DNA from 4 places in the Streptomyces sp. NBC_00569 genome. Region 2 is predicted to be linked to each of the others. Evidence: riboswitches for the same ligand, from Rfam matches in the RefSeq annotation. Region 2 holds a riboswitch; each other region holds the start of a gene.
What was found. Region 2 has a riboswitch for cyclic di-AMP ahead of OHO83_RS24420 (M23 family metallopeptidase). Riboswitches for the same ligand answer to the same signal wherever they lie in the genome.

Region 1: linked by a shared signal. The riboswitch ahead of OHO83_RS19845 (C40 family peptidase) and the one ahead of OHO83_RS24420 (M23 family metallopeptidase) in region 2 are both predicted to bind cyclic di-AMP.
Region 3: linked by a shared signal. The riboswitch ahead of OHO83_RS36835 (C40 family peptidase) and the one ahead of OHO83_RS24420 (M23 family metallopeptidase) in region 2 are both predicted to bind cyclic di-AMP.
Region 4: linked by a shared signal. The riboswitch ahead of OHO83_RS11100 (M23 family metallopeptidase) and the one ahead of OHO83_RS24420 (M23 family metallopeptidase) in region 2 are both predicted to bind cyclic di-AMP.

Annotation. Positions count from the first base shown of each region.
Region 1 covers NZ_CP107783.1:4,439,550-4,447,160, forward strand. Annotated here, with positions in the region: gene pcrA (DNA helicase PcrA) at 1-1,898, opposite strand, end outside; cyclic di-AMP (ydaO/yuaA leader) riboswitch at 2,167-2,316, shown strand; gene OHO83_RS19845 (C40 family peptidase) at 2,325-3,494, shown strand; gene OHO83_RS19850 (tellurite resistance/C4-dicarboxylate transporter family protein) at 3,597-4,469, shown strand; partial or broken gene OHO83_RS19855 (hypothetical protein) at 4,495-4,846, opposite strand; gene OHO83_RS19860 (C40 family peptidase) at 5,140-6,210, shown strand; gene OHO83_RS19865 (hypothetical protein) at 6,243-6,881, shown strand; gene OHO83_RS19870 (LuxR C-terminal-related transcriptional regulator) at 6,906-7,611, opposite strand, start outside.
Region 2 covers NZ_CP107783.1:5,410,788-5,418,398, reverse strand. Annotated here, with positions in the region: gene trmB (tRNA (guanosine(46)-N7)-methyltransferase TrmB) at 141-986, shown strand; gene OHO83_RS24430 (PrsW family intramembrane metalloprotease) at 1,030-2,376, shown strand; gene OHO83_RS24425 (aldo/keto reductase) at 2,390-3,334, opposite strand; gene OHO83_RS24420 (M23 family metallopeptidase) at 3,445-4,500, opposite strand; cyclic di-AMP (ydaO/yuaA leader) riboswitch at 4,512-4,657, opposite strand; gene OHO83_RS24415 (PP2C family protein-serine/threonine phosphatase) at 4,917-5,996, opposite strand; tRNA gene OHO83_RS24410 (tRNA-Met) at 6,223-6,296, shown strand; gene OHO83_RS24405 (tellurite resistance TerB family protein) at 6,348-6,803, opposite strand; gene mgtA (magnesium-translocating P-type ATPase) at 6,982-7,611, shown strand, end outside.
Region 3 covers NZ_CP107783.1:8,167,817-8,175,427, reverse strand. Annotated here, with positions in the region: gene OHO83_RS36850 (hypothetical protein) at 1-162, shown strand, start outside; gene OHO83_RS36845 (ATP-dependent Clp protease proteolytic subunit) at 322-957, shown strand; gene OHO83_RS36840 (hypothetical protein) at 965-1,273, shown strand; cyclic di-AMP (ydaO/yuaA leader) riboswitch at 1,628-1,805, shown strand; gene OHO83_RS36835 (C40 family peptidase) at 1,809-2,282, shown strand; gene OHO83_RS36830 (DUF6328 family protein) at 2,389-2,949, shown strand; gene OHO83_RS36825 (ATP-binding protein) at 3,003-3,437, opposite strand; gene OHO83_RS36820 (helix-turn-helix domain-containing protein) at 3,711-4,592, shown strand; gene OHO83_RS36815 (DUF397 domain-containing protein) at 4,602-4,838, shown strand; gene OHO83_RS36810 (8-amino-7-oxononanoate synthase) at 4,822-5,982, opposite strand; gene bioB (biotin synthase BioB) at 6,196-7,413, shown strand; gene OHO83_RS36800 (adenosylmethionine--8-amino-7-oxononanoate transaminase) at 7,406-7,611, shown strand, end outside.
Region 4 covers NZ_CP107783.1:2,429,362-2,436,972, reverse strand. Annotated here, with positions in the region: gene ispG (flavodoxin-dependent (E)-4-hydroxy-3-methylbut-2-enyl-diphosphate synthase) at 1-348, shown strand, start outside; gene dxs (1-deoxy-D-xylulose-5-phosphate synthase) at 375-2,288, shown strand; gene OHO83_RS11120 (aspartate aminotransferase family protein) at 2,285-3,670, shown strand; gene OHO83_RS11115 (helix-turn-helix domain-containing protein) at 3,757-4,398, shown strand; gene OHO83_RS11110 (DUF6126 family protein) at 4,395-4,568, shown strand; gene OHO83_RS11105 (tyrosine-protein phosphatase) at 4,600-5,397, opposite strand; cyclic di-AMP (ydaO/yuaA leader) riboswitch at 5,824-5,985, shown strand; gene OHO83_RS11100 (M23 family metallopeptidase) at 5,990-6,784, shown strand; gene OHO83_RS11095 (SGNH/GDSL hydrolase family protein) at 7,009-7,611, shown strand, end outside.

The DNA of each region.
Region 1 (7,611 bases), 970 kb from region 2:
AGCGCGACCCGCTCCAGGAACTCGGAGAGCGTACCGACGCTCGCCTCGCCCTCACCCTCGGCCGCGCCGTCCGCCGTCGCGCTCTCCTGCTCGAACTCCAGGGCCACGGCCGCGAGTTCCTGAAGGTTCTCGATGCGGGTCTCGTCCTGCGGGTCCGTCGACGACTGCAACTCGGCGAGATAGCCGGTCCGTTCGAGCACGGCCTCCAGGACCGTGGCCGGGCCCGCGCCCGACTCGACGATCGTGCGGAGGTCCTCCATCAGCGTGTTGAACCGCTTCACCGCGTTCGTCGAGCGGGCCGCCATTCCGTACGCCTCGTCGACGCGGCGCAGCGCCTGCGGGAAGGAGATCTTCTCCCGCTGGGAGAGCGCGTCGATCATCGCTTCGGCGCGGTCGCCGATGCCGCGTTTCGGCACATTGAGAATGCGGCGCAGGGGGACGGAGTCCTCGGGGTTGGCGAGCACCCGCAGATAGGCCAGGACGTCCCTGACCTCCTTGCGCTCGTAGAAGCGGACTCCGCCGACGACCTTGTAGGGCAGGCCGACGCGGATGAAGATCTCTTCGAAGACACGGGACTGCGCGTTCGTCCGGTAGAAGACGGCGACGTCGCCGGCCTTCGCGTCGCGCGCGTCCGTGAGCCGGTCGATCTCGTCGGCGACGAACTGCGCCTCGTCGTGCTCGGTGTCCGCGACGTAGCCGGTGATCTGCGCGCCCGCGCCCGCGTTCGTCCACAGATTCTTGGGGCGGCGGGATTCGTTGCGCTCGATGACCGCGTTGGCGGCGGAGAGGATGGTCTGCGTCGAGCGGTAGTTCTGCTCGAGCAGGATCGTCGTTGCGTCGGCGTAGTCCTCCTCGAACTGGAGGATGTTGCGGATGGTGGCTCCGCGGAACGCGTAGATCGACTGGTCGGCGTCACCCACGACGCACAGCTCGGCCGGCGGGAGGTCGCCCTCACGCGGCGGCTCGTCCTCCGCCCGGCCGCCGCCGGCCGTCCCCACCAGCTCCCTGACCAGCGCGTACTGCGCGTGGTTCGTGTCCTGGTACTCGTCGACCAGGACGTGGCGGAAGCGGCGGTGGTAGTGCTCGGCGACGTCCGGGAAGGCACGCAGGAGGTTCACCGTCGTCATGATCAGGTCGTCGAAGTCCAGCGCGTTCGCCTCGCGGAGGCGGGACTGGTACATCGCGTAGGCCTGGGCGAGGGTCTTCTCGAAGCCGTCGGCGGCCTGAGCCGCGAAGTCCTCCTCGTCGATCAGCTCGTTCTTCAGGTTCGAGATCTTGGCGCTGAAGGACTTCGGGGGGAACTTCTTCGGGTCCAGGTCGAGGTCGCGGCAGACCAGGGCCATGAGGCGCTTGGAATCGGCCGCGTCGTAGATCGAGAACGACGACGTGAAGCCGAGCTTCTTCGACTCGCGGCGCAGGATACGGACGCAGGCGCTGTGGAACGTCGACACCCACATCGCGTTCGCCCGCGGGCCGACGAGGGACTCGACGCGCTCCTTCATCTCGCCCGCGGCCTTGTTCGTGAACGTGATCGCGAGGATCTGGCCGGGGTGCACGCCGCGCTCGCCGAGGAGATACGCGATGCGGTGCGTGAGCACACGGGTCTTGCCGGAGCCCGCGCCCGCCACGATGAGCAGCGGGGAGCCGCCGTGGACGACGGCCGCCTTCTGGTTCTCGTTCAGCCCGTCGAGGAGCGCCGCCGGGTCGAGCGCCGGGCGCGGGGCGCCGTCCCGGTAGTACGCGTCCCTGGCCGGGGGCACGTCGAACTTCCCGTCGAACAGGTCGTCCGGAACGTGCTCCGGAGCCGTGTCGTCCTCGGGCGGCGGCGGGGCATGCTCCTCACTGGCCTTCGAAGCCGTGAGGTCCGCCAGGAAGCTGTCGTCAAAGAGGCTGCTCATCGCTCTACGAGTCTAGGCCGCCCCACTGACACCCACGGCCGCCCCGGAAACTTCCCCCCGACTTCGTGAACCCGGCCACCTCTCGTAGTGCGGGAATCACCTTCCGTGAGGGTTACCGGGGGTCACGAACAAGATTGACGAAGGTCACGAAAATGTATCGGGCATATCGAACATCAACCTTCACAGCAGCCACACGAGTTGGTTAGCGTGCTCCGCGGGCCACCCGTCCCCCCGCCGGCAACCGCGCCGCGAACGGGTCGCCCCCGCTGAGTTCAGTACGCCGAGAGGCATGGAACCGGGGACCCACGACCTTTGGGGTGAATCAGCCGACGACCCGTCAGGGTGCGGCCGTAGGGCAGCCTTCCGAATCTCCGCCCGAACCCGACAGCTAACCCGGTAGGCGGTCATGGGAAGGAGACGCGCCCCTTGGCGTCGCACCGCAAGCCGCGCAGCAGGACAGCCGGTCCCCGCACGGCCCCCGTCGTCGGAATCACCACGGCGGCCCTCACGTCCATAGCCCTGCTCTCGCAGAGCGCGACCGCCGCCCCCTCCGCGCCTCCGAAGCCGAGCCTGGAAGAGGTCCAGAAGAAGGTCGACACCCTCTACCACCAGGCGGGCGTCGCCACGGAGAAGTACAACGCGGCCAAGGAGCGCACCACCAAGCAGCAGAAGCGCGTCGGCGACCTGCTCGACGACGTCGCGCAGCGGACCGAGAAGCTCAACAAGGCCCGCCAGGAGCTCGGCACCTTCGCCGCCGCCCAGTACCGCACGGGCGCCGTCTCGGACACCGCGACGCTGCTCCTCGCCGACGACGCGCAGGACTACTTCGACCAGGACCAGCTGATGAGCCGGCTCACGAGCCGCCAGAAACAGGCCGTCGACGACTACCAGACCGAGCAGGCCGCCACCACGAAGAAGCGCACCGAGGCGGCCAAGAGCCTGGAGACGCTGACCACTTCGCAGGCCACGCTCAGGAGCACGAAGAGGGACGTCCAGCAGAAGCTCGGCGACGCCCGCGAACTCCTGTCGAAGCTGACCGCCGAGGAGAAGGCGCGCCTCGCGGCGATCGAGAAGAAGAAGCAGGAGGCCGCCAGGAAGAAGGCGGAGGAGCTGGCGCGCCAGCAGGCCGAGGCGGAGGCCAAGCGCAAGGCGGCCGAGGAGGCACAACAGAAGGAGAACCCGGGCACGGGCAGCGGTTCCGGCACGGGTACGGGTACGGGCTCCGGCAGCACCGGCAGCGGCTATGCCGCCAAGGCCGCGAAGGTCATCGCCTTCGCCGAGTCCCAGATGGGCAAGCCGTACGTGTGGGGCGCCACGGGCCCGGACTCGTACGACTGCTCGGGCCTCACGCAGGCCGCGTGGAAGGCGGCCGGCATCTCGCTGCCGCGCACGACCTGGGACCAGGTCAAGGTCGGAACGACCGTCACCACTGCCAACGCACAGCCCGGTGACCTGGTCTTCTTCTACGACGACATCAGCCACGTCGGCATCTACATCGGCGACGGCAAGATGATCCACGCCCCGAAGCCGGGCGCGAACGTCCGCGTCGAGTCGATCTACTACATGCCGATCCACAGCGTGGTGCGCCCGGCCTGACCGCCTTCGTGGGGTTACGTTCGGGCGGTGCGCGGCCCGAACGCAACCCCAGGTCCCGGACCCACGTGGTCCCAGCTCCCGCCGGCCGCCGGTGCCGCCGTCATGGCCACCGGCATCATCTCGGTCGGCCTGAACCTGACCGGTCACTCGGTGCTGTCCGGCATCTTCCTGGCGCTCGCAGCCGCCCTCTGGATCGTCCTCGCGGCGGACTTCGCGAGCCGGCTGGTGCGGGAGCACGACCGCTGGCGGTCCGAGGCCGACACCCCGCCCGCGCTCACCGCGGTGGCGGCGACGACCGTCCTCGGCACCCGGATCTCCATGTTCGGCTGGCAGACCCTGGCCGAGGCGCTCCTCGCCCTGGCCGCGCTCGTCTGGCCGGTGCTCCTGGTCAACGTCGTACGGCACTGGAAGCCGCGGATGCCGGGGGGCGTGTTCCTCGGCTGTGTCGCGACACAGGGCCTCGTCGTCCTGGCGGCGACGCTCGCGTCCGCGGTCGGCGCGCACTGGCTCGCGTACACCGGGATGGTGCTCTTCTGGGGCGGGGTCGTCCTGTACTGCCTCGCGCTGCTCCACTTCGACCTGCGCGAGGTGGCCCACGGCGCCGGGGACCAGTGGGTCGCGGGTGGCGCACTCGCCATCTCCGCCCTCGCCGCGTCGAAGCTCGTCGCGACGGGCCTGTGGAACGAGGACGACACGGACGTCCTGCGCACCATGAGCTTTCTGCTGTTCGCGCTCGATGCGGCCTGGTACGTCGTGCTGGCGCTGGCGGAGGTGCGGTGGCCCCGGCCGCGCTACGACGTGCGGCGCTGGTCGACGGTCTTCCCGCTGGGAATGACAGCGGCGGCGGCACTGTCCGTGGGCGCCGCCGCCGATGTGCCCTGGCTGAGAGGGCCGGGGCAGGTACTGGTGTGGATCGCGGTGGCCGTGTGGCTCGCCACCCTGATCGGGACGTTCAGGTCCCGGACACTCGCCTGACCCGGATCCCGGGGGCCGTGAGGGCTCAGGTCCAGAGCACCGCGATGAAGATGTTCGCGGTGGTCAGGAGGCCGACGAGACCGAACAGGCCCTTGTCCACCTTCTCGTCGTCGCTTCACGTACACGAGGCCGAGGATCACGATCAGCAGCGCGAGCTTCACGCCGATCTTGATGTTGTCGACGGTGTTGCCGTCCGCCTGGTTCAGGCCCACCAGGACGACACCCGTGACCAGCATGGTCAGCGCACCGTGCAGCATCGCCGGGACGAACCGGGCCGTTCCCTTGCCCATCGCCTTCATCTGGGTGAGGAACCCACCGAGGAGCGAGGCGATGCCGATGATGTGCAGGCCGACGAAGAGGTGGATGAGTACGTCCATGACCGGCGAGCCTAGCCGGGGCCTCACTGCCGCCATGAACCGGCCCGCACCGATCCCTCACCGGTCACATACGGTCACACGCGGAACACAAGGGCCAGTTGAGGGCAATCCGTCACCAACCCGTGACGGTCGGGTTTAGCGTCCTTCCTCAGGTGACCGGCTCCCCACCGCCGCCCCGCTCAGGGGCGGCAGTCGGGCACCTACCGCCGAGAAAGGTCCGGCGGCGGCCCGCTCCCCCTGTGCGGGCCGCCGCCGGACGCGTAAGCAGTACGTACCGGAAGGACGTGCCCCTCGTGTCGGCAGCGCACCGCAAGCCCCGACAGCGCTCGCTCACCGGCCCCACGGCCCGCACCGCGGCGACCCTCGCTCTCGCCTCCGCGGCGACCGCCACCGCCCTGGACGGCGCGGCGCACGCGGACCCCCGGCTCACCCCCAGCCAGGTGAAGGCGAAGGTCGACCGGCTCTACCAGGAGGCCGAGAAGGCCACCGAGAAGTACAACGGCGCCAAGGAGAAGGCGGACAAGGCCGAGAAGAAGCTCGGCTCCCTGCGCGACGAGGCGGCCCGCAGGACGGACCGGCTTAACACCCAGCGCGAGGCGCTCGGTTCGGCCGCCGCCGCGCAGTACCGCACCGGCGCCCTCGACCCCGCGGTCCAGCTCGTCCTGTCCTCCGACCCCGCCCGGTACCTCGACAACGCGGCGCTCGCCGACCGGCTCGGCACCCGGCAGGCCTCCGCGGTGGGGCGCGTGCAGCGCGAGCTCCGGCAGATCGACCAGCTGCGGGCCGAGGCGGACGGCCGGCTCGCCGAGCTGCGCAGGCGGCAGGGCGAGCTGAAGAAGCAGAAGAAGGCGGTCACCGGGAAGCTGGCCGAGGCGAAGCGTCTGCTCGACCAGCTTCCGGCCGCCGAGCGCACCGGCGTCGGAGCGGGCGCCGGCGACACCGGCGCGGCCGGCCGCGCCTCCCGCTCGGACTCCTCCCGCGACATGCCGTCCGGCGCCCTGCCCAAGGCCCCGGACTCCCGCACGGCGGCGGCCATCGCCTACGCCTACAACGCCCTCGGCAGCCCCTACGTATGGGGCGCCACGGGCCCGAACTCCTTCGACTGCTCCGGCCTCACCCAGGCCGCGTACCGCTCCGCGGGCATCTCCCTGCCCCGCACGACGTACTCCCAGATCAACGCGGGCCCGCGCATCCCACGCTCCCAACTGCAGCCGGGTGACCTGGTGTTCTTCTACTCGGGCATCAGCCACGTGGGGCTCTACATCGGCAACGGCAAGATGATCCACGCCCCGAACCCGAGCGCCCCGGTCCGCATCGCCCCGATCGACCAGATGCCGTTCGCGGGGGCTACGCGGGTGGCGTGAGCCGGGCGGTGCCCGCCGGTACTGTCAGGGTCATGCCTAGCCGTGCGCTGCCGCCGCCTCCGCCCCCTGTCCGACTCCGTGCGTGGCCGGACCGGCAGACGCTGCTCACCGACCGCGGCATGGCCCTCGACGAGCTGCGCAGGGCATACCTCGCGGCGCACCGGCTCCTGCTGCTGTGGCTGTGCGCTTTCGGCGGCGTCATCGGCTGGGCACTGCTGGTCCAGCCGTTCCAGCTCATCGAGGACAAGGATCCGCTCACCTTCGTCTTCGGCCCGGTCTTCGTGATCCTCGGCCTGGCGGCGCTCGCCCCCGCGGTCGTCGGCGTGGTCCTCGGCATGCGCCGCGACCGGCACATTCGCGAACTCACCGATGCCTGGGCCGCGTTGGACACCGACCCCGCGGCCGATGCCCGGCTGCGCTCCCCCGGCGCCAGTCTCACCTGGTGCCTGTCGTCACTCGTGGTGTGCGCGCTCGGCCTGTGGGCATCTCTCGGCACGGCCGCGTACGCCGAACCGGGGCGGGACACGTACGTGGATGTCACCTTCGGCATGGGCGCGGGCATCATCCTCTGGCTGACGGGCCTCATCGGCATCAGGAAGGCACTGGGCCACTACCGCTGGGCGATGCGGAGGCTCAGCCCGGCGCCCGCACGGAGCGGCGCGCACCGCTGACGGCGCGCACCGGCCCCCGGACCGTCACACCAGGCGCCGCGCCGTGGCCCACCGGGTCAGCTCATGGCGGTTCGACAGCTGGAGCTTTCTCAGGACCGCCGAGACATGGGACTCGACCGTCTTGACGGAGATGAACAGCTGCTTGGCGATCTCCTTGTACGCATAGCCGCGGGCGATGAGGCGCAGGACCTCGCGCTCGCGCTGCGTCAGTCGGTCGAGGTCCTCGTCGACCGGCGGAGCGTCGGTCGAGGCGAACGCGTCGAGGACGAAGCCCGCCAGACGCGGCGAGAAGACCGCGTCGCCGTCCTGGACGCGGAAGATCGAGTCGACCAGGTCCGTGCCGGTGATCGTCTTGGTGACGTATCCGCGGGCGCCGCCGCGGATGACGCCGATGACGTCCTCCGCCGCGTCCGAGACGGACAGGGCCAGGAAGCGGACCGGGTTGTCGGCGGCCGCCATCAACGGGGCACAGCGGCGCAGGACTTCGACACCGCCGCCACCGGGAAGGTGCACGTCGAGGAGGACGACCTCGGGGCGCGTGGCCGTGATGACCGTGACCGCCTGGTCCACGTCCGCGGCTTCGCCGACCACCTCGACGCCCGTCGTCTCCGTGCGACCGATCTCCGCCTGGACGCCGGTGCGGAACATCCGGTGGTCGTCGACAAGGACCACGCGCGCGTGACGGCCGACCGGCTCCGTCTCCGGTGCGTTCGCCGCGCTCGCGTCAGGC
Region 2 (7,611 bases):
TCCGGGTCCTGCCCCCGGTCCCTGAACCTGGACCCTGAGCCCCGACCCCAGGCCCTGCCCCCGGTCCCTGAGCCTGGGACCTGAGCCGAGGGTCCTGGGCTTGGGCCCCGGCCGGACCCGGCGTCTAAAATCGCCTCACTGTGTCTGAGTCACCCCGCACCCCCGCAGCCCACACCCCCGAGGCCCCCGGTTCCGAAGCCTCCGGTCCCGTACGCGCAAAGGGCGAGCCGCGCTTTCCCGACGGGCCCGCGCCGGACCCCGCCGGTTCGCACTTCGAGCGGCGCATCCGCAGCTTCCAGCCCCGCCGCAGCCGTGTCACGACCGGCCAGGCGGACGCCCTCCAGCGGCTGTGGCCCCAGTGGGGTCTCGACATCGACGGACAGCGCGTCCTCGACCTCGACGAGCTGTTCGACGGCAGGAAGCGCGTCGTCCTGGAGATCGGCTTCGGCATGGGCGAGGCGACGGCGCAGATGGCCGCCGACGACCCCGACACCGGCATCCTCGCGGTCGACGTGCACACCCCGGGCCAGGGCAACCTCCTGGGCCTCGCCGAGCGGAACGGCCTGACGAACGTACGGGTGGCGAACGGCGACGCGATCATCCTGCTCCGCGAGATGCTCCCCGCGGCCTCCCTCGACGGGCTGCGCGTCTACTTCCCCGACCCCTGGCCGAAGAAGCGCCACCACAAGCGGCGCCTGATCCAGCCGGAGTTCCTCAGCCTCGCCAAGGTCCCCCTCAAGCCGGGCGCACTGGTGCACTGCGCGACCGACTGGGAGCCGTACGCCGAGCAGATGCTCGAAGTCCTGACCGAACACCCGGACTACGAGAACACGCAGGCCGACGGCGGATACGCGCCCAGGCCCGCGTTCCGCCCCCTCACGCGCTTCGAGGGTCAGGGCCTGGACAAGGGCCATGTGGTTCACGACCTGCTCTTCCTGCGCGCGGAGCACGCACCGCAGTCCCCGCCGGTCACCGCCACGGACTGACACCCCGTCGCGGCCCGGCCCGTCGCTCGTTAGGGTCAACGCTGTGGCGACCTATCCCTCGTATCCGAATGCGTTTCCGGACGCGCAGCCCGGAGCAGGCCCTCCCGGGGCCGGGACGCTGCGGCATCCACGCTGGTGGGAGCGGAAGGCGGTGCACGCCTGGGTGCTCGTCTCGCTCCTCGCGCTCTCCGGCCTGGTGATCCTCGCCCTCGTGCGCGAACAGACCGGCACCGAGGGGTTCCTGGTCGGGCTCTGCCTCGCGGTCCTGCCCGTCCCGCTGCTGATAGCCGCGTTCCGCTGGCTGGACCGGGTCGCGCCCGGCCCCTGGCGGAACCTGCTGTTCTCGTTCGCCTGGGGCGCCTGCGCCGCCGCGCTCATCGCGATCGTCGCGAACAGTTTCGCGACCCACTGGATCGCCACGAACTCGGCCGACCCCGCGAACGCCGACACCCTCGGCGCGACGGTCATAGCGCCCATCGTCGAGGAGTCCGCGAAGGCCTGCGCCGTCCTGCTCATCTTCCTGTTCCGCAGACGGGACTTCACGGGGATCGTCGACGGCGTCGTGATCGCCGGGGTCACCGCCACCGGCTTCGCGTTCACGGAGAACATCCTCTATCTGGGCAACGCCTTCGGCACCGACCAGCTGAACAGCGGCACCGGCATCGCCTCGGTGACCGCCGCCACCTTCTTCGTACGCATCGTCATGTCGCCGTTCGCGCACCCCCTGTTCACGGTGCTCACCGGCATCGGCTTCGGTGTCGCGGCGTGGACCGCGCCCGGCCGCGGGCCGGTGCGGCGCGTCCTGCTGCCCATCGCAGGACTGCTGCTCGCGATGGGCATGCACGCCACGTGGAACGGCTCGTCGGCGTTCGGCCAGTTCGGGTTCTTCGGGGTCTACGCGCTGTTCATGATGCCCGCGTTCGGGCTGCTGACCTGGCTCGCGATCGGGACCCGCCAGCGCGAACTGCGCACCGTGCGCTCCGAGCTGCCCGCGTACGCGGTGGCCGGCTGGGTCGGCCCGGACGAGCCGTTCGCCCTCGGTTCGATGCGCGCCCGCCGCCTGGCCCGCGAGTTCGCGCAGCACCACGGCGGCAAGGAGACGGCCAAGGTCGTCGCCCAGTACCAGCAGTACGCGACGTCACTCGCGCTCCTGCGCCACCGCGGCCGGCGCGGCCGGGCCGGCACGGACTATGTCGTACGGGAGCGGGAGCTGCTCGACGAGCTGTGGGCGCGGCGCCACGCGGCCCGCCCCGCCCTCGCCTACGCGTCCCGCGCCACCGCGCCTCCCGTGTGGGTGCCGCCGATGTACGCGGGGCCGGTGTACGCGGGGCCGGTCGCCCAGTTCCCCGCGCACAACGCGCCCCACGCCCACAACCCGTACCGCTACTGAGAGCGCCTGTGGATCAGGCGGACGCCTCCGTGAGCTTCGAGAGCTCCGCGTCCGTCAGCTCCAGGTCGGCCACGGCCACCAGCGCCGGCAGCTGCTCCACGGTCCGGGCGGACGCGATCGGGGCGGCCACCGTCGGGCGGGACGCGAGCCAGGCGAGGGCGACCGTCGCGACCTCGGCGTCGTGCGCCTGGGCCACCTCGTCGAGCGCCTTGAGCACGCGCACACCGCGCTCGGTCTGCAGGTGCCGGCCCGCGCCCTCGGCCCGCGCGCTGTCGACCTCGGTGCCCGGCCGGTACTTGCCCGTCAGGAACCCGGCCGCCAGGGCGTAGTACGGAACGGCCGCGAGACCGCTGCGCGAGGCGACCTCCTGGAGCCGGCCCTCGTAGGTGTCGCGCGAGACAAGGTTGTAGTGCGGCTGGAGCGCCGCGTAGCGGGCGACGCCCTCGCGGTCGGAGAAGTCCAGGGACTCCTGGAGGCGCTCCGGGGTCAGGTTCGACGCGGCGATGGCGCGCACCTTGCCGGCCGTCACCAGCTCGTCGAGGGCGGTGATGATCTCCTCGACCGGCACGGACGGGTCGTCGAAGTGCGTGTAGTAGAGATCGATGTAGTCGGTGCCGAGGCGTCGCAGGGACTCCTCGGCGGCGGACTTGATGGTGTCGGCGGACAGGCCCTTGAAGTCGGGGTGGGCGCCGACCTTGGTGGCGATGACGACATCGGAGCGGTTGCCGCGCGCGGCCAGCCACTTGCCGATGACGGTCTCGGACTCGCCGCCCTTGTTGCCCGGAACCCACGCCGAGTACGCGTCGGCCGTGTCGACGAAGTTGCCGCCCGCGGCGACGTACGCGTCGAGCACTGCGAAGGACTGCGCCTCGTCGGCGGTCCAGCCGAACACATTGCCGCCGAGGGAGAGCGGGAACACCTCGAGGTCTGACGAGCCAAGCGTGCGAAGAGAAGTCATGGCCTGTCACAACACCGAAATGGATCAAGATATTCCGGGCACGCCGGACCGGCAGCCCTGACGTCGGGGGGTCGCCGTCAGGACCGCCGGGGTTCGGAGGGTGGCGAGCCTCAGATCGTCAGGCCGTTGGAGCGCAGCCACGGCGCGGGGTCGACCCCGGTCGCCTGGCCGCCGGGGTGGACCTCCAGGTGGAGGTGCGGCCCGGTCACGTTGCCGGTGGCGCCGACGCGGCCGATGACGTCGCCGCTGGTCACCTTCTGGCCCGCGCTGACGTTGAGGGACGACTGGTGGCAGTACCAGAGCTCGGTGCCGTCCGGCAGCTCCAGGACGGTGCGGTAGCCGTACGCGCCCGCCCAGCCGGCTTCCTTGACGGTGCCGGAGTGGATCGCCTTCAGCGGGGTACCCGTCGGAGCGGCGAAGTCGAGACCCGTGTGGTAACCGGAGGACCACATCGAGCCGGGCTGACCGAAGGTGCCGGTGATCGTGTAGGAGGCGACCGGCAGCGTGAAGCTCTTGGCGAGCTCGGCGAGGCGCTCGGCCTCGGCCTTCTTCTTCGCGGCCTCCTCCGCCGCCTTCTTGTCGGCGGCGGCCTTGGCCTCGGCGGCGCCCTGCTCCTTGGCGGCGTCCTCGGCGGCCTTCTTCGCGGCGGCCTCCTCGGCGGCCGCGGCCTCGGCGTCGACGGCCTGGTCCTGCTGCTGCTCGGCCTGCTGCATGATGCGGGCGCGCAGCGCCTCACCGGCGGTCGTGCCCTGCCGGGCGTCCGCGGTGGAGATGCCGGCGCCGGTCAGCGGGGTCGCGCTGGTGCCGGACTCGTCGTCATCTCCGGAGACGTCGGATATCAGCGCGCCCACGCCGGGCAGGGACTTGGCGTCGGGCAGCGAGTCCTTGACGGCCGAGAGGTCGGGCATCGAGATGTGGACGGGAGGCTTGCCGCCCTGCGCGGTGGCGATGCCGCCCGCGCCGACGGCCGCGATCACGCCGACACCGAGAACAGTGGAGCTGCGCGCGAGACCGCCGCGCTGCTTGGCCACGCGGTGCCTGCCGCGTACGGGACGGACGGACTCCTCGGTGGGGTTCCACTCCTCCCAGGTCCGCTCGTCCGCTTCGCCGAACTCTTCGTCGATCGGCGCATAGGAGAACTCTGGGGCAGGCCGGTTGGACGCCACTGGGGCGCGCTCCTTTCCTTCCTTCTCGCCTACCGGGTTAGCTGACGGGTTCGGAGCAGGAAGGTCTCCTACCGACGCCTTCCGCAAGGAAAGACGTCCGATTCACCCCAAGTTGGTGGTTCCCCGGCTCCCTTGCGGGATTAGGCGCGTGCGCACGGAGCCATCTCTTGTGACGGCTGGGACGACCGCGCTGCGTTATCGAACGTTAATAGACACCGGGGCCCGATTCCAAGCCGTTCCGACTGATCGTTAACGCCTTTGGCCTGGACTTATCGGGGCACGAGCGGGCGGAATCGGGCGAGTTGACCCGCCGTCGGAACGGGTCGCCCATCTGACGGTTTGTCAAATGTTATGCGCAGCGACGCCGTTCGACTACATAAGGTGATGGCGGCCCTCACCGCTGCTTCACGGCTGCTTCACGGCCGCCTCACCGCGAGCAGCGCCATGTCGTCCGTCGTGCCGCCCCCGGTGTGCCGGCGGACCTCGGCGGTGAGCGCGGCCAGCAGCGGATCGGGCCCTGGGAACATTCGCCCCGCGAGCCGGGCCGCCGGGTCGTAGAAGGTGCCCTGCGCGTCGCGCGCCTCCGAGAGACCGTCGGTGTGGAGCAGCAGCGTCGCCCCGCTCGGGAACTCCGTCTCGGACGCGCGGTCGGGCCAGGTGCCGAGGTCCCCCATCCCGAGCGGCAGCGCGGGCTCCGGCGCCGACAGGACCTTGAGCGCCCCGTCGCCGTCCAGGAGCAGGGGCTCCGGGTGGCCGCGGTTGATGACGCGTACGAGACCGTTGCCGTGCGGGATCTCGGCGAGCACGGCCGTGGTGAAGCCCTCGAACTCGTCGAGGCCGTTGCGCCGCATCCCCTCCCGCGCGAGCGCCCGCTCCAGGCGCTGCGCGACCGCCTCCAGGGTCGCCTCCTGCTCGGCCGCCTCCCGGAAGGCGCCGATGACCACGGCCACGGCGGACACCGCGCCCATGCCCTTCCCGCGGACGTCGCCCACGACGAGCCGCACACCGTGCGGGGTGTCCTGCACCGCGTACAGATCGCCGCCGATGAAGGCCCCCTCCTGGGCGGCCTCGTAGCGGGCCGCGATCTCCAGGCCGCCGATGCGCTCGGCGGGCTCGGGCAGGACGGCGCGCTGGGCCGCCTCGGCGATCTGGCGCACGGAGGTGAGCTGCTCGCTGCCGCGCCGCACGATGCGGTTCATGACACAGGCGAGTACGGCGACGGTGGCGACCGTGACGAGTTCGGTGATGGCGTCGGCGTCGTAACTGCGGGTGTATCTGAGATGCACCCCGAGTACGACGGCGACGGTCGCGAGGCCGGTCAGGAAAGTGCCGCGGGGCGAGAAGAAGGGGGCCGCGACGAGCGGAGCGGCGGTGAACAGGGGCACGCCGGTGAACGTCGACAGCGTGACGTAGTCGTAGATCGCCCCGGCGACGATGAGCAGCGCGGGCAGCAGGCGTACGAAGAACCGGGCCCGGGACAGGCCCTGCTGCGCCATCCGCCCGTCTCCTCCTCGCTGCCCCACCACTCGTCTCCCGCCACCGTCCGCGTCGGTCCCGTGTCTGCGCACGTCATCGGGCCCGACCCCAGGGTTCACCCCGGACGGGCGGCGGGCGACCCGGTGGGACCGACCGGGTGAAAGGGGTTCCGGGCGGCGGATCTCGGAACCCTGGGCAACCGATTCGCGTTCTGTCGCCGCAATGGCGTAGAGTCGTGTTTACCGACGCGGGGTGGAGCAGCTCGGTAGCTCGCTGGGCTCATAACCCAGAGGTCGCAGGTTCAAATCCTGTCCCCGCTACTGAAGGCCGAAGGCCCGGAACCAATGGTTCCGGGCCTTCGTCTTGTCCCCCTACAGGTCGAACTCGTGCGGCGGCAGGTCGAGCATCAGGCAGGCCTCGCGGACGACGGCCTGCTCGGTCTTGTCGAAGTCGCCGTCGGCGCCGCCGATGACGATGCCGATCTGGATGACCGCGCGCGCCTCGGCGGGCTTCTTCTTCGCCTTGGCGATCTCCTGGAGGACGCTGACCTTGCCGAAGTCGAAGTCGGCGGTCAGCTTGTTCAGGTTCGCGTCGAATCGGCTCTGGAGCTGGTCCGCGGGGAAGTTCTGCAGCACCTCGTTCGTCGAGATGAGCTGGGCCACGCGACTGCGCTCGGCCGGGTCGACGTTCCTGTCGGCCGCGGCGACCAGCGCGCACATCGCCATGCTCGCGTCACGGAAGGCACCGCTCTTCAGGTCGTTCTTCTTCGCCATGAGCTGCGTCTGCATCGTCGACGCGGACTCCTTGAAGCGATCCCACAGGGCCATGACTCTCCTCGTTCGGCGTGTACTGATCTTCTACAGCTCTGTAGAAACTAGCGGGGAGCGGCAAAAGTTCCACCTCTAAACTGAAGGCCGGAACTCTCTGCCGGGGAGCCTTTCGTGGTCCGATGAACGGGAGAAGACGACGGTGCCGACACCCGAGAAGCCCTGACGGCGCCCGAACGTGACCGACACCGCCCCGGCCGACGTCGCCGCCCCGTCCACGGGCCCTACGACGCTCCAGCTCCTGCGCTCCCTCGACAGCGGCCCACGCGGCCTCACCGAGACGGACGCCGCACGACGCCTGGCCCGGCACGGCGAGAACGTCCTGCCGGGTACGCGCCCCCTGTCCTGGCCCCGGCTCGCCGCCCGCAGTCTGCGCGACCCGTTCACCGTCGTCCTGCTCTGCCTCGGCCTCGTCTCGGCGACCGTCGCGGCCTGGGGCACCGCCTGCGTGATCCTCGCCCTGGTCGCCGTCAGCTGCTGCCTGCGCTCCGCGGGCGAGCGCCGCGCGGACAGCGCCATGGCGGGCCTGCGCGAGCTGGTGGCGACGACGGCGACCGTGCTGCGCCGCCCCGGCGCCGACGAGACCGCCTCACCGGCCGAACGCGAGCTTCCGGTAAGCCAGTTGGTGCCCGGTGACGTGGTGCGGCTCGGTCCCGGCGACCTGATCCCCGCCGACGTACGCCTGCTGCGGGCGCAGGGCCTGACCGTGCAACAGGCGGCGTTCACCGGGGAGTCCGTGCCGGCCGACAAGCGTCCCGTGGACCTGCCCGCGGACGGCGAGTCGGCGCATCTGTGCTTCCAGGGCGGC
Region 3 (7,611 bases), 2.8 Mb from region 2:
GCGGCACTGATGCCGGTGACGATCTCCCTGGTGGGCGCGTTCGCGTTCCTCTTCTCCGAGCTCGCCGAGGTGCATGACTCGGGCCGGACGGACATCAAGACCGCCGACCTCCTGCAACACCTCGCGCTGCGCCTGTCCAGGTCGGAAGACGGCGACCGGTAGCCACGACAAGGAGAGCGGAGCAGGGGTCGGCCGGCGCCTCGGGCGCGGGCCGACCCCTTTTCGCGCTCCTTGAAGCCTGCGCCCTACCCGATTTTCTGTACGTCCTGTACATTTTTTACGAAGCAGCGACAGAGTCCCGCGCTCACGGAGGCATGTGCCATGAACCGACCTTCCGCCCGCTACGTCCTGCCCGAGTTCACCGAGCGCACCTCGGCCGGGCACCGCACTCTCGATCCGTACTCCAAGCTCCTGGAGGAGCGGATCGTCTTCCTGGGGACACCGATCGACGACACCTCCGCGAACGACGTCATGGCGCAGTTCATGCACCTCGAGTACGCCGCGCCGGACCGGGACATCTCCCTGTACATCAACTCCCCCGGCGGCTCGTTCAGCGCGATGACGGCGATCTACGACACGATCCGGTTCGTCAGCTGCGAGGTCGAGACCGTGTGCCTCGGGCAGGCCGCGTCCGCCGCCGCCGTGCTCCTGGCGGCCGGGACGCCGGGGAAGCGGGCCGTGCTGCCCGGCGCGCGCGTGGTGATCCATCAGCCGGGGCTGCCCGAGCCCGCGCAGGGACAGCCGAGCGACCTGGAGATCCAGGCCCGTGAACTGGTGCGGATGCGCGCCCAGCTGGAAGAACTGCTCGCACGGCACACCGGTCGGAGCCGCGAGCGCATCGCCGCCGACATCGAGCGGGACACGATCCTCCGGGCCCAGGACGCCGTGGAGTACGGGCTCGTGGACCGGGTCATCGGCAACCGCAAGACGTCCGGTTCGGCCCCCGGCGCCAGGTGAGCCGACGATGCTGCCGCCCGAACTGCCCCCGCTGCCCGCGCTGACGCGCGCCGAGTGCGACCTCCTCGACCGCTATCTAGAGGTGGTCGACCTGCTCGGCAGGATCAACCCGGCCAGAAGCAACCACACATATGGCGGACTGCGCGCTGCGCAAGCACTCGTCGGCAGGGCGACGGCCCTCAGGGACGCTCTGACGCTCATGCATCAGCGGGGCGAGAGCGAGGTCCACGCGACGACGCTCGCCCAGGCTTTGCGGGTCCTGGACGGAGAAAGAAGGGCACAACGGGTCACAGTTCCACCGGAGCCGGTCAATTGACGGTGCGTTCGAGACCGAAGCGATCCGATGCGAACTGTCCGGTCCCGGATCGAAACGGACCAGAAGAGGTACCCACATACGGAGTAGCCGGCACCCGCACATGCGAACCGGAAAAGTTGCGCGGAACGCCTACGCGAAGTCCGGGATTCCGCCTTCCGCTGCTGGTGCGGGCGTCGTCGGGACCCCGACGACGGGGTGGAAACGTGCGCTGTCCACCCGAACAGGCCAGCCGTGAGGACACTCACTCAACGCCGATTCGGCGCTGCATTCGCGCCGTTCGTGCGTGAAGATCCCTTCCGACGACAAGCCCCCGCCACCGCGGCGGGGCGGTCCGTGCGGACGCCGAGTCCTGCCGCCGTACGGATGCCAGGTCGACAGAAGTGGATCGGCAGGAGTGGAGGACCCGAGCACGACGGGCCGCCGGAGCTGTTTTCCGGGCCGGTCCTTGGGGTGAAGCCGCACATCGCGGCCGGGCAACTTCGCCAGCCCGAATCCGACAGGTCATCCTTCACAGGCGGCTGACGAAGGGTTGCGCATGACTGCGCTCAATCGTGTCCCGTCGCTGCTCGCCCGGGCCGGAACCGCCTCGGCCCTCACGCTCGCCGTAGCGGGTGGCAGCCTGCTGGTGCCCGGAGCCGCGCCCGAAGCGGAGGCCGCACCACCGGCGACGAAAGCACTCCAGATCGCGGCCTCCAAGAAGGGAAGTCCCTACCGGTGGGGCGCCACAGGGCCGCGCACGTTCGACTGCTCGGGCCTGACGCTCTACTCGTTCAAGGCCGCGGGCAAGAAGCTGCCCCGCACCGCCGCCCAGCAGTACAACAAGACCCGCCATGTCTCCGCGTCCCATCGAAAACGCGGTGACCTCGTCTTCTTCCATTCGGGCCGCGGCGTCTACCACGTCGGCATCTACGCCGGGAAGGGGAGGATCTGGCACTCGCCGAAGACCGGTGCCGTGGTGCGGCTCGAGCGGATCTGGACGAAGCGCGTCTGGTACGGGCGCGTGCGCTAGCGCAGCCTGGCGGGTCCCCGGGAGCTCCAGGGACCCGCCAGGCACCGGAGAGTGTCACGCCCGCCCGGGCCGCCTCGGAACCGCGCAATGGGGTACTCGTGGTCGTATGGACGAGGACCGAACCGCAGGCGACGAGGACGCCCCACGCGACCCGGGCCCGCCGAGCGGAGGCCGGGACCGGCACGAGACGCCGCTGGAGCGCGCGGACCGGAACTTCGGCGAGCTGCTCCAGGAGCTGAGAGTCACCCAGACGGGCGTGCAGATCCTCTTCGCGTTCCTGCTGACGCTGGCGTTCACTGCGCGGTTCCCGTCGCTGGACACCGTGCAGCGCGCGACCTACATCGCGACGCTGCTGCTCGCGGTGCTCGCCGCCGCGCTGCTCACGGCGCCCGCGGCGCTGCACCGCGCGCTGTTCCGGCGCGGTGTCAAGCCGCAGATCGTGCAGATGTCCTCGCGGCTCGCCACCGCCGGCCTGAGCGTTCTGGCGCTCGCCCTGGCCGGGTCCGTGCTGCTCGTCGTGGACGTCACGGCGGGGCGGGCGGCGGGAATCGCGGCGGGAGCGGGCACGTTCGCGGTCTGCGCGGGCCTGTGGGGTGTGCTGCCGCGTCTGGCGCGGCGCTCGCTCACCCGGGCACAGGAAGAGGGGACGGGCACTCCGCCCCCGTAGCCGCGTTCATACCTGCCGGACTTCCTCCTGTTGGCCTTCGCCCCTGCCGACCCTCACACCTGCTGGACAGGGACCGTCCACGGCAGGGCGATCCATACGGTCTTGCCGCCTTCGGGGGTGGGCCTGACCGACAGGCTTCCGCCGCACTCGGCGGTCAGCCAGCGGATGATCACCATGCCGCGCCCGTTGTCCTGCTGGACGGCGGCCGGGAGCCGCTTCGGGTAGCGCGGGTGGCTGTCCGTGACGCCGATGCGCAGATGTTCGTCACGCTCCAGCTGCACGTCGACCGTGAAGACGGGCGACTGTCCGCGGGTGTGCATCACGGCGTTCGTGGCGAGTTCGGAGACGATGAGCCGGACCGTGTCGGCCGTTTCCGCGTCGCGCGGCATGCCCCATTCGGCGAGTACGTCGCCGACATAGGTGCGGGCCGAGGAGACCGAGGCGGGATCGCTCGGCAGAGTGACGGATGCTTCCTGGTGATCTGCCATGGCGACGTCGTCCCTTTTTTCGCCGGGGCCTGAATCCGACACATGGCGGATGACTCGAGGCGACCCCCGGACTGGTGCTTCGCGCCAGAGTGCCACTACCGCCCGGCCCGTGGAGCCGATCCCCCGAGATATGCATATATCTGTCGCTCGAAGCGGTGAACTCTGCCTCGGTGGACCGCATTTGGGCGTACACCGCCGACTTCCTCTACCGTCGCCTCAGAACACCGATCCGCCGGGCCGGAAGGAGCCGGGCCACAGGTCCGAGGAGACAGGATGAAACACGGTCCGGCGGTGCGCCGCCGCAGGCTCGGCGCGGAACTGCGCGCACTGCGTGCCCGCGCGGGGCTCACAAGTGGCGAGACGGCCCGGCTCGTCGGCTGGCACCAGTCGAAAGTGAGCCGTATCGAGACCGGGCGCAGCGGCGTGAAAGCGTCGGACGTGCGCCTTCTGCTCGACGCGTTCGAGGTCGCGGACCCCGGCCTACGGGATCTGCTGGTCGCGCTGACCGGGTCGGGGGACGACGGCGGCCAGCACTGGTGGCACGCCTACCGGGAGCTTCTGCCGCCCGCCTACCGGGACTTCATCAGCCTGGAGTCGCAGGCGTGCCGGGTCAGGACGGTCGAGACGTCCGTCGTGCCGGGCCTCCTCCAGACGCCCGACTACGCGCGTGCGGTGACCAGGGCCGCGCTCGGCGGGCTGCCGGACGGGCAGGTCGACGCCCTGGTCGAGGTGCGGATCGCCCGGCAGGACGTGCTGCGTTCCGCGTCCCCGCTCCGGCTCAGCGCGGTGCTCGACGAGGCGGTGCTGCGGCGCTCCGTGGGCGGTCCTCGGGTGATGGCGGAGCAGCTGCGTCAGCTGGCCGCCGTGGCGAAGCTTCCCCATGTGCGGCTTCAGGTATTGCCGTTCGCCGCGGGGGAGCATGTCGGACTGACCGGCCCTTTCGTTGTGTTCTCATTTCCGAACACTTCTGATCTCGACGTAGTAGTTCTCGACCATTTGACGAGTAGCCTCTACCTCGAGCGGAAAGAAGACCTCAAGGCGTACACGGACGCCTTCGAAACCCTTCGGATCCACGCACTTTCGCCCGGGGACTCGTTGGATTTCATCGCCGGGATCGCCGGAGCGCACCGCCCTCCGGACAGTGAACGCACGTAAGGAGGCACCATGTCAGCACTGCCTCGGTACGTACCATCCGCCGCGGTTCCCAGCACCTCTCTGCACGACGCGCCATGGCGGCGAAGCAGCCGAAGCACCGGAATGAACAACTGCGTCGAGACGGCTCCCCTGCACCGCGGCCCTGCGGCCGGACTCCTCGCCGTGCGCGACTCCAAGCGCACGGCCGGACCCGCCCTGCTGTTCTCGCCCTCCGCGTGGGAGGGGTTCCTCAACTCGTTGCGGTGAACGCCGAGTCGGGAGCGTTGCGGCTGATCACCCGTACGGCCTCGGCGATCTGATCGCCGGTCAGGTCGGCACGGGCGGTCAGCCGCAGCCGTGAGATGCCGTCCGGCACCGACGGGGGACGGAAGCAGCCGACGGCGAGGCCGGCTTCGCGGCAGTCCGCCGCCCAGCGCACCGCCTCCTCGGGGGACGGCGCGCGCACGGAGACGACGGCTGCGTCGGGCCGTACGGCCTGGAGGCCCTCGGCCGTGAGGAGTTCGTGCAGCGAAGAGGCCACGGTGCGGGCCCTTTCGGCCCGCTCGGGCTCACGGCGCAGCAGGCGCAGGGCCGCGAGCGCGGCGCCGGCCGCCGCGGGCGCGAGGCCCGTGTCGAAGATGAACGTCCGTGCGGTGTTGACGAGATGGTCGATCACCCGGGCCGGACCGAGAACGGCGCCGCCCTGGCTGCCGAACGACTTGGAGAGGGTGACGGTGACGACGGTGTCGTCGGCGCCCGAGAGCCCCGCCGCCTGCGGCGCGCCCCTGCCACCGTCGCCGAGCACACCGAGTCCGTGCGCGTCGTCGACGATCAGGCCTGCCGCGAACTCCCTTGCCACTCCCGCGAGTTCGGCCAATGGAGCGGCGTCGCCGTCCACCGAGAAGACGGAGTCCGAGACGACGACGGCCGGTCCCTGATGCGTGTCGAGTGCCTTGCGGACGGCGTCGGGGTCGGCGTGCGGGACGACCTGGGTCGCGCCGCGGGCGAGCCGGCAGCCGTCGATGAGGGAGGCGTGGTTGCTCGCGTCCGAGACGATCAGTGAGCCGTGCGGGGCGAGAGCGGTCACGGCGGCGAGGTTCGCGGCGTAGCCGGACGACAGGACGAGCGCCGCCTCGAAACCGCAGAACTCGGCCAGTTCGCGCTCGAGTTCGGCATGCAGCTCCGTGGTGCCCGTGACGAGCCGCGAGCCGGTGGCGCCGCCACCCCAGCGCAGCGCCGCGTCCGCCGCTCCTCCGGTGATCTCGGGGTGGCGCGTGAGGCCGAGGTAGTCGTTGCTCGCGAGATCGAGGAGGGGGTTCGACGACGGGCGGGGGCGCAACGTGCGGACGAGTCCGGCGCCGCGACGCACGCGCTCCTGCTCGTCGATCCAGCCGAACGGCGATCCCGCCATGTGAGTCCCTCCGCCCGGCCGTCGAGCGACCGGTTCTCGAGTGGGGTGTGCTGTCCCGTGCCCACTGCCGCTTTGTAGACAGTTTTGTAGGCAGTGCACAGACACTAGCGGGACATCCAGCCACCCAGGGTGTGGCAATACCCACACCTCGAACCGGCAGAGTTGTGCAAAGCCTCCTTGGCCTGAGCAGGGCACGTAGGTCAGGATCGGGCCATGGACCTGCTGAACACGCTGGTGGACAAGGGGCTGCGGCGCGAGCTGCCGAGCCGCGAAGAAGCGCTCGCCGTTCTGGCGACTTCCGACGACGAACTGCTCGATGTGGTGGCCGCGGCCGGCAAGGTGCGGCGGCAGTGGTTCGGGCGCCGGGTGAAACTCAACTATCTGGTGAACCTCAAGTCGGGCCTGTGCCCCGAGGACTGCTCGTACTGCTCGCAGCGGCTCGGGTCCAAGGCGGAGATCCTCAAGTACACGTGGCTCAAGCCCGACGAGGCGTCGAAGGCCGCGGCCGCCGGTGTCGCGGGCGGCGCGAAGCGGGTCTGCCTGGTGGCGTCCGGGCGCGGCCCGACGGACCGCGACGTCGACCGTGTCTCGGAGACCATCGGCGCGATCAAGGAGCAGAACGAGGGCGTCGAGGTGTGCGCCTGCCTCGGTCTGCTCTCCGAGGGCCAGGCCGAGCGGCTGCGCGGTGCCGGCGCCGACGCGTACAACCACAACCTCAACACCTCCGAGGGCACGTACGGCGACATCACGACGACGCACACCTACGCGGACCGTGTCGACACGGTGCAGAAGGCCCACGCGGCCGGTCTGTCCGCGTGCTCCGGGGTCATCGCGGGCATGGGCGAGAGCGACGAGGACCTGGTCGACGTCGTCTACTCGCTGCGCGAACTCGACCCGGACTCGGTGCCGGTCAACTTCCTGATCCCCTTCGAGGGCACCCCCCTCGCCAAGGAGTGGAACCTGACGCCGCAGCGCTGCCTGCGGATCCTCGCGATGGTCCGCTTCGTCTGCCCCGACGTCGAGGTGCGGATCGCGGGCGGCCGGGAGGTGCACCTGCGCTCGATGCAGCCGCTGGCGCTCCACCTCGCCAACTCCATCTTCCTCGGCGACTACCTGACGAGTGAGGGCCAGGCGGGCAAGGCGGACCTGGACATGATCACGGACGCCGGGTTCGAGGTCGAGGGCACCGACCAGGTGACGCTGCCCGAGCACCGGGGCGGGCCCTGTGGTTCCGACGCGGAAGCGGGCTGCGGTTCCGGCGCGCATGCCGCATGCGGTTCCGGCGCGGCTTCGGCCTGCGGTTCCGGTGAGGGCTGCGGCTCCCACGAAGAAGCCGCGGAGTCCCCGGTCGCCGAGGTCCCCGAGGCGCGCACGGACCTGGTCGCCGTACGCCGCCGGGGTGCCGGTACGGATCTCGCGCCCAATGCCTGAGCGGCCCGGGCCCGCGGTGTCGGGGCTGCCCGTGCCGGAGCTACTCGACCTCGACCGGCGGCACGTCTGGCATCCGTACGGTCCGATGCCGGGGCGGCAGGAGCCGCTGGTCGTCGAGTCGGCGGCCGGGGTTCGGCTGCGACTGGCCGGCGACGGCGGTGAGAACGGTCAGGGCGCCGAGCTGGTCGACGGGATGTC
Region 4 (7,611 bases), 3.0 Mb from region 2:
CTTCGGGAGCGGCGTCTGGAGATCGTGTCGTGCCCGTCGTGCGGGCGGGCGCAGGTCGACGTCTACAAGCTGGCCGACGAGGTCTCCGCGGGCCTCGACGGGATGGAGGTGCCCCTTCGGGTCGCCGTCATGGGGTGTGTGGTGAACGGTCCCGGCGAGGCGCGCGAGGCGGATCTCGGCGTCGCGTCGGGCAACGGCAAGGGCCAGATCTTCGTGAAGGGCGAGGTCATCAAGACCGTCCCCGAGTCGAAGATCGTCGAGACCCTCATCGAAGAGGCGATGAAGATCGCCGAGCAGATGACGGACGCCGGGGTGGCCTCGGGCATCCCCGACGTCACCGTGAGCTGAGGAACAACCGGAGAGGGGGCCCGAGCGTGACAATTCTGGAAAGCATCCGGGGGCCGCGCGATCTGAAGGCGCTGAGCGAGGAACAGCTCGACGAACTGGCCGCGGAGATCAGGGAGTTCCTGATCCACGCGGTCGCGAGGACCGGCGGTCACCTGGGACCCAACCTCGGGGTGGTGGAACTCTCGATGGCCCTGCACCGGGTCTTCGAGTCGCCGGTCGACCGGATCCTGTGGGACACCGGCCACCAGAGCTACGTGCACAAAATGCTGACAGGACGCCAGGACTTCTCGAAGCTGCGCGGCAAGGGGGGCCTGTCCGGCTACCCCTCGCGCGAGGAGTCCGAGCACGACGTCATCGAGAACAGCCACGCGTCCACGGCGCTCGGCTGGGCGGACGGCCTCGCCAAGGCCAACCAGGTCCTGGGGGAGCGGGGCCATGTCGTCGCGGTCATCGGCGACGGTGCGCTCACCGGCGGCATGGCCTGGGAGGCGCTCAACAACATCGCCGCCGCCAGGGACCGCCCGCTGATCATCGTCGTCAACGACAACGAACGGTCCTACGCCCCGACCATCGGCGGCCTCGCCAACCACCTGGCGACCCTGCGCACCACCGACAGCTACGAGAAGGTCCTCGCCTGGGGCAAGGACGTCCTGCTGCGCACCCCTGTCATCGGGCACACCGTGTACGAGTCCCTGCACGGCGCCAAGAAGGGGTTCAAGGACGCCTTCGCGCCGCAAGGCATGTTCGAGGACCTGGGGCTCAAGTACGTGGGGCCCATCGACGGGCACGACCTGGGCGCGGTCGAGTCGGCGCTGCGACGCGCGAAACGGTTCCACGGGCCGGTGCTCGTGCACTGCCTCACCGAGAAGGGCCGCGGCTACGAGCCCGCCCTCGCGGACGACGCCGACCGGTTCCACACCGTCGGCGTGATGGACCCGCTCACCTGTGAGCCCCTCGCGCCGTCCAACGGCCCGTCCTGGACCTCGGTGTTCGGCGACGAGATCGCCCGCATCGGACGGGAGCGCGACGACGTCGTGGCGATCACCGCGGCGATGCTGCACCCGGTCGGACTCACCAAGTTCGCCGAGGAGTTCCCCGGCCGGGTGTGGGACGTGGGGATCGCCGAGCAGCACGCGGCGGTCTCGGCGGCCGGGCTCGCGACCGGCGGCCTCCACCCGGTCGTCGCCGTCTACGCCACCTTCCTCAACCGCGCCTTCGACCAGCTCCTCATGGATGTCGCGCTGCACAACTGCGGTGTCACCTTCGTCCTCGACCGGGCCGGCGTGACCGGCGTCGACGGTGCCTCGCACAACGGCATGTGGGACATGTCCGTCCTCCAGGTCGTCCCCGGACTGCGCATCGCCGCGCCCCGCGACGCCGAGCAGCTGCGGGCGCAGCTGCGCGAAGCGGTCACCGTGGACGACGCCCCGACGCTGATCCGCTTCCCGAAGGAGTCGGTGGGCCCCGAGATCCCGGCGGTCGAGCGGATCGGCGGCCTCGACGTACTGCACCGGGCCGACGCCCCGGACGTCCTTCTGGTCTCCGTCGGCGTGATGGCGCCGGTGTGCCTCCAGGTCGCGGAACTCCTGGAGGCGCGCGGCATCCACTGCACGGTCGTGGACCCGCGATGGGTCAAACCCGTCGACCCGGACCTCGCGCCGCTCGCCGCACGGCACCGGCTCGTCGCCGTCGTCGAGGACAACAGCAAGGCGGCCGGCGTCGGCTCCGCCGTGGCGCTCGCGCTCGGCGAGGCCGAAGTCGACGTACCCGTACGGCGGTTCGGGATCCCCGACCAGTTCCTCGCGCACGCCAAGCGCGGCGAGGTGCTCGCCGACATCGGGCTCACGCCCGTCGAGATCGCCGGGCGGATCGGCACGAGCATGGCCCTGAGGGCCGAGACCGCGGCCCTGGTGGCCGGCAAGGAGAGCGACGACGTATGAGCAAGGAGTTCGATCTCGCAAGACTCCTGGCCGACCGCGGCGCCGAGCGCTACGAGCTGCACGCCAAGTACCTCAACCACCAGCTCCCGCGCATGCTGCACACCATCGGCTTCGACAAGGTCTACGAGCGGGCGGAAGGCGCCTACTTCTGGGACGAGGACGGCAACGACTACCTGGACATGCTCGCCGGGTTCGGCGTGATGGGCCTCGGCCGGCACCACCCCGTCGTCCGCAAGGCGCTCCACGACGTCCTCGACGCCTCGCTCGCCGACCTCACCCGCTTCGACTGCCAGCCGCTGCCGGGCCTCCTCGCCGAACGGCTCCTCGCGCACAGCCCGCACCTGGACCGGGTCTTCTTCGGCAACAGCGGCACGGAGGCCGTCGAGACGGCACTGAAGTTCGCCCGGTACGCCACGGGCAGGTCCAGGGTCCTGTACTGCGGTCACGCCTTCCACGGGCTGACCACCGGGTCCCTGTCCGTGAACGGCGAGTCCGGATTCCGGGACGGCTTCGCGCCGCTCCTGCCGGACACGGCGGTGCCGCTCGGTGACCTCGACGCCCTGCGCGTGGAGCTCGCCAAGGGCGACGTGGCCGGGCTGATCGTCGAACCGATCCAGGGCAAGGGCGTCCACGGGACGCCGCCCGGCTATCTGCGCGCCGCCCAGGAGCTGCTCCACCAGCACAAGGCTCTGCTCATCGCGGACGAGGTGCAGACGGGCCTCGGCAGGACGGGCGACTTCTACGCCTACCAGCACGAGGACGGCGTCGCACCCGACCTCGTATGCGTGGCGAAGGCGCTCTCCGGCGGCTACGTGCCCGTCGGCGCGACCCTCGGCAAGGACTGGATCTTCAAAAAGGTCTACTCGTCCATGGACCGCGTCCTCGTGCACTCGGCCAGCTTCGGCTCGAACGCGCAGGCCATGGCCGCAGGGCTCGCCGTGCTCTCCGTGATGGAGAACGAGGAGGTCGTCGCGAACGCCAGGGCCACCGGTGAGCTCCTCAAAGCCCGGCTCACCGCGCTCGTCGACCGCTACGAGCTGCTGAGCGACGTACGCGGCCGCGGCCTGATGATCGGCATCGAGTTCGGGCGGCCGAAGTCGCTGAAGCTGCGCAGCCGCTGGACGATGCTCCAGGCCGCGCGCAAGGGTCTCTTCGCGCAGATGGTCGTCGTGCCGCTGCTCCAGAAGCACCGGATCCTCACGCAGGTCTCCGGCGACCACCTGGAGGTCATCAAGCTGATCCCGCCGCTGATCATCGGGGAGCGTGAGGTGGACCGCTTCGTCGAGGCGTTCACCGCCGTCATGGACGACGCGCACTCGGGTGGCGGGCTGATGTGGGACTTCGGCAAGACGCTGGTGAAGCAGGCGGTCGCCAACCGCTGACCGCTTCGTAGGGGCGCTCCTCAAAGCCGTTTGCCTCTGGGGCAATAAATTTGCCCCAGAGGCACGGCTCTGGCTCAATCAACGGTATGAGCCCTGCCCCTCCGGAGCCGGCTCCGGAACCCACGGAGCTGCCCGCCGTCGCCCCGCAGCTGCGTGAACTCCGGCGCCGCGCCGCCCTGACCCTGGAGGCCGCGGCCCGCGCCGCCGGGCTCTCGCCCGCGCACCTCTCGCGTCTGGAGACGGGCCGCCGTCAGCCCTCGCTCCCGATGCTGCTCGCCCTCGCCCGCACCTACGGTACGACGGTCTCCGAGCTCCTGGGGGAGACGCCCGCCGACAGGGACGCCGTCGTGCGCTCCGGCGCCATGGAGCCCACCGAGGCGGGCGGCTGGATCTACCGGCAGGTGGGCGCCCCAGGGCGCGGCATGCAGGCCTTGCGCGTGCATGTGCCGTTCGGCGCCCAGGGCGACATCGTGCGCGTCCACCCCGGTGAGGAGTGGCTGTACGTCCTCGAAGGGCGGCTGCGGCTGCGCCTCGGGGACACCGCGTACGCGCTCGCGCCGGGGGACAGCGCGCACTTCGACTCGCTCACCCCGCACCGGATCGCCGCCGCCGACCGCGACGGCGCCGAGCTCCTCTTCGTACACACCCTGCTGCAGAGCCCGTCCGCCGCGCTGTGTCTCGGCCCGGCGACGGGCGGCGGCGACCAGCCCCAGGGAGGCCTTCGATGAACGCAGAACCGGACGACATGACCGAGCCGCAGCGCCGGCCCGCACGGCGTGACATAGAGGACAAGCTCCCGCGCGGCATCTGGGTGCGCCTGCTCGTCTACGTCTTCGCCGGGCACCTCGTCGCGGGCTTCATCTATCTGCTGTTCACGCTGGGGGCGTCGCGCGGGTGACGCCCCCAGCGGCCGGTGAGCGTCGGTCGACTCAGTCGAGGAGGCGCTCGCGCAGCCGCTCGCGCCCGGCGGAGGTCAGCTTGAGGCCTTCCTCCAGGTAGCGGTCGGTGGAACCCCAGGTCTGCTCGACCTGCTCGAAGGCGGCCGCCAGATACGTGGCGCGGGCGTCGAACAGGGGGCTCAGCAGCTCCATGACCTCGGGGGACATCGCGTCCTTCGAGGCGCTGCTGCGGTGGACCTTGTAGCGGCGGTGCGTCGCGTTCGACTCCAGGTAGTCGGCCTCGATGGCGTCGCGCTCCACACCCACGGCCAGGAGCGTGACCGCTATCGACAGACCCGCGCGGTCCTTGCCGGCCGCGCAGTGCATGAGTGCCGGAACGCTGTCCTCGGCGAGGGAGTGCAGGACCTGGCTGTGTTCGGCGGTGCGCTCGGTGATGATCGCCCGGTACGACGTGATCATGCGGTTCGCGGCCTGGCCCTCGGCGAGGGCGGCGCGCAGGTCGTCGAGGTTGCCGTCGCGGACCATCTGCCAGAACTCGGCGCCGTCCGCCGGGTCGGTCAGCGGCAGATTCACGTTCCGCACGCCGGGCAGCGTGACGTCGGGGCCTTCGAGGCGCTGGTCGGCGGCGTTGCGGAAGTCGAAGATCGTGTGCAGCCCGAGCGAGGAGAGGAACGCGGCGTCCTCATCCGTGGCGTGCGCGAGGTGACCACTGCGGAACAGCACGCCCTGCTTGACCCGTCGGCCGTCCACGGTCGGGAGACCACCGACATCGCGGAAGTTGCGCACTCCGGCCAACTCGGGCTCGGTGGACGGGACCTGCTGCGTCACGGGGGCTCCTCCCGGTCGACCGCGGCGCTGCTCGCCTGCGGGCGCCTTCGACGATACGACATGGCTGCCGGGGGCAACCATGTGAGAAGAGGCCGGCGATTGCGTGCTGAATGCCCGAAATAAGCAGGTAAGTAGGCAATAGGGCGTTACGAGATAACTAACCCCGAAATGAGGCCATATGGTGGCCGATAGGTGAGCAGGGTCATAGCGGTGACCGTGTGTGGCGACGGGCCCGAATGAATTTCCAGCAGGTATCGCACTTGCAAAGATCGCGAATCGACGGAGCGTGACGGCCTTTTCCGGAAAGGATCATTCAAGGATCAAGAACCGGAATGGCCAGGGGAATTCGCGGCTTGTCCCCGCGCTCTCCGCTCGCTTACGTTCAGCGCAATCCGGACGGACCGCCTCATCCTGCCGCCGCCCGGAAACCGCACATCGATCCGTGCTCGGCAGGAGCGGGGGACCCAGGTAGACCGCCGATTCCGGGACACCGGAACGGCTCGGGGTGAAGCCGTGCCCGAAACGGGCGCGGCCGGGCAGCTCCAGTCCGAACCCGACAGCTCACCTCGCAGGCGACGGAGAGGAACCCCCCATGCCCGCGAAGGGTAAGCACCGCCGTCCCAAGTCCCAGGGCTTCGCCCGCACGATCGTCGTCGCCGGCGTGGGCGGCGCCGCGCTCGCGCTGCCGCTGTTGGGTGCCACCGGTGCCCACGCCGCGACTCCCGCGGCCGCCCACTCGGTCGTGAAGGCCGCGGCCGCTCCCGCCGCTGCCAAGACCTACGCCGTCAAGGGCGGGGACACTCTTTCGAAGATCGCCGCCGCGCAGAACGTCAGCGGCGGCTGGAAGAAGCTCTACTCCGACAACCGCTCGGCCGTCGGCGACAACCCGTCCCTGATCCATCCGGGCCTGAAGCTGACGATCGGCCAGAAGGCCGCGGCCCCCGTCACGCAGGCTTCCGCGCCCAAGGCCGCCACCGGCGCCGGCTACACGCTGCCCGTCCAGAGCGCCTCCATCGGCACGGCCTACAAGACCGCGGGCAGTATGTGGTCCAGCGGCTACCACACCGGTGTCGACTTCGTGGTCCCGACGGGCACCCCGATCAAGGCCATAGCCGCGGGCACCGTCGTGTCGGCCGGTCTTGACGGCGCGTACGGCAACGAGGTCGTCATCCACCACGCCGACGGCAAGTACTCGCAGTACGCCCACATGTCGTCCCTCTCCGTCTCGTCCGGGCAGACCGTGACCGTGGGCCAGCAGCTCGGCCTCTCCGGCGCGACCGGCAACGTCACGGGCCCGCACCTGCACTTCGAGATCCGCACCACCCCGAGCTACGGCTCGGACGTGGACCCGGCCGCGTACCTCCGTGCGCACGGTGTCTCGCTCTGACCTCGACGCTGTGACGTCGCCCCGACCCTGACGGTGTGACGTGAAGGTGTCTCGCTGAGGGCGAGGTGTGACGTGAAGGGGCGGGTCCGGTTCCGGGCCCGCCCCTTCACGTGTCCCCGTCGTATTCCTCAAATCTCGAAACTGACCGGGTGGGCTATATCACCACCCGTCAACCCCTGCCTACGGTCGCGTAGGTCACATCGCAGGGTGAAAGATGTGTGGTCGTGGCAAACGAATCGAGATCACTCAGCGGCGGCACGATTCGGTCCTACGCGGCGGTGGGGGACAGCTTCACCGAAGGCGTCGGGGACCCCGGTCCCGACGGGGCCTTCGTGGGCTGGGCCGACCGTCTCGCCGTCCTCCTGGACGACCGGACCCCCGAGCACTCCTTCCGGTACGCGAACCTCGCCGTGCGCGGCAAGCTCCTCGACCAGATCGTGGAGGACCAGCTCCCGCGAGCCGTCGAACTCGCCCCGGACCTGGTGACCTTCGCCGCCGGCGGCAACGACATCATCCGCCCCGGCACCGACCCCGACGACGTCGCGGAGCGCTTCGAGAAGGCCGTGGCCCGGCTGACCTCCGCCGTCGGCACGGTCATGGTGACCACCGGCTTCGACACCCGGGACGTCCCGGTCCTCAAGCATCTGCGCGGCAAGATCGCGACGTACAACGGGCATGTGCGCGCGGTCGCCGACCGCTACGGCTGCCCCGTGCTCGACCTGTGGTCCCTCAAGACCGTCCAGGACCGCCGTGCCTGGGACGACGACCGGCTGCATCTCTCGCCCGAGGGGCACACGCGGGTCGCGCTGCGGGCGGGGCAGGCACTC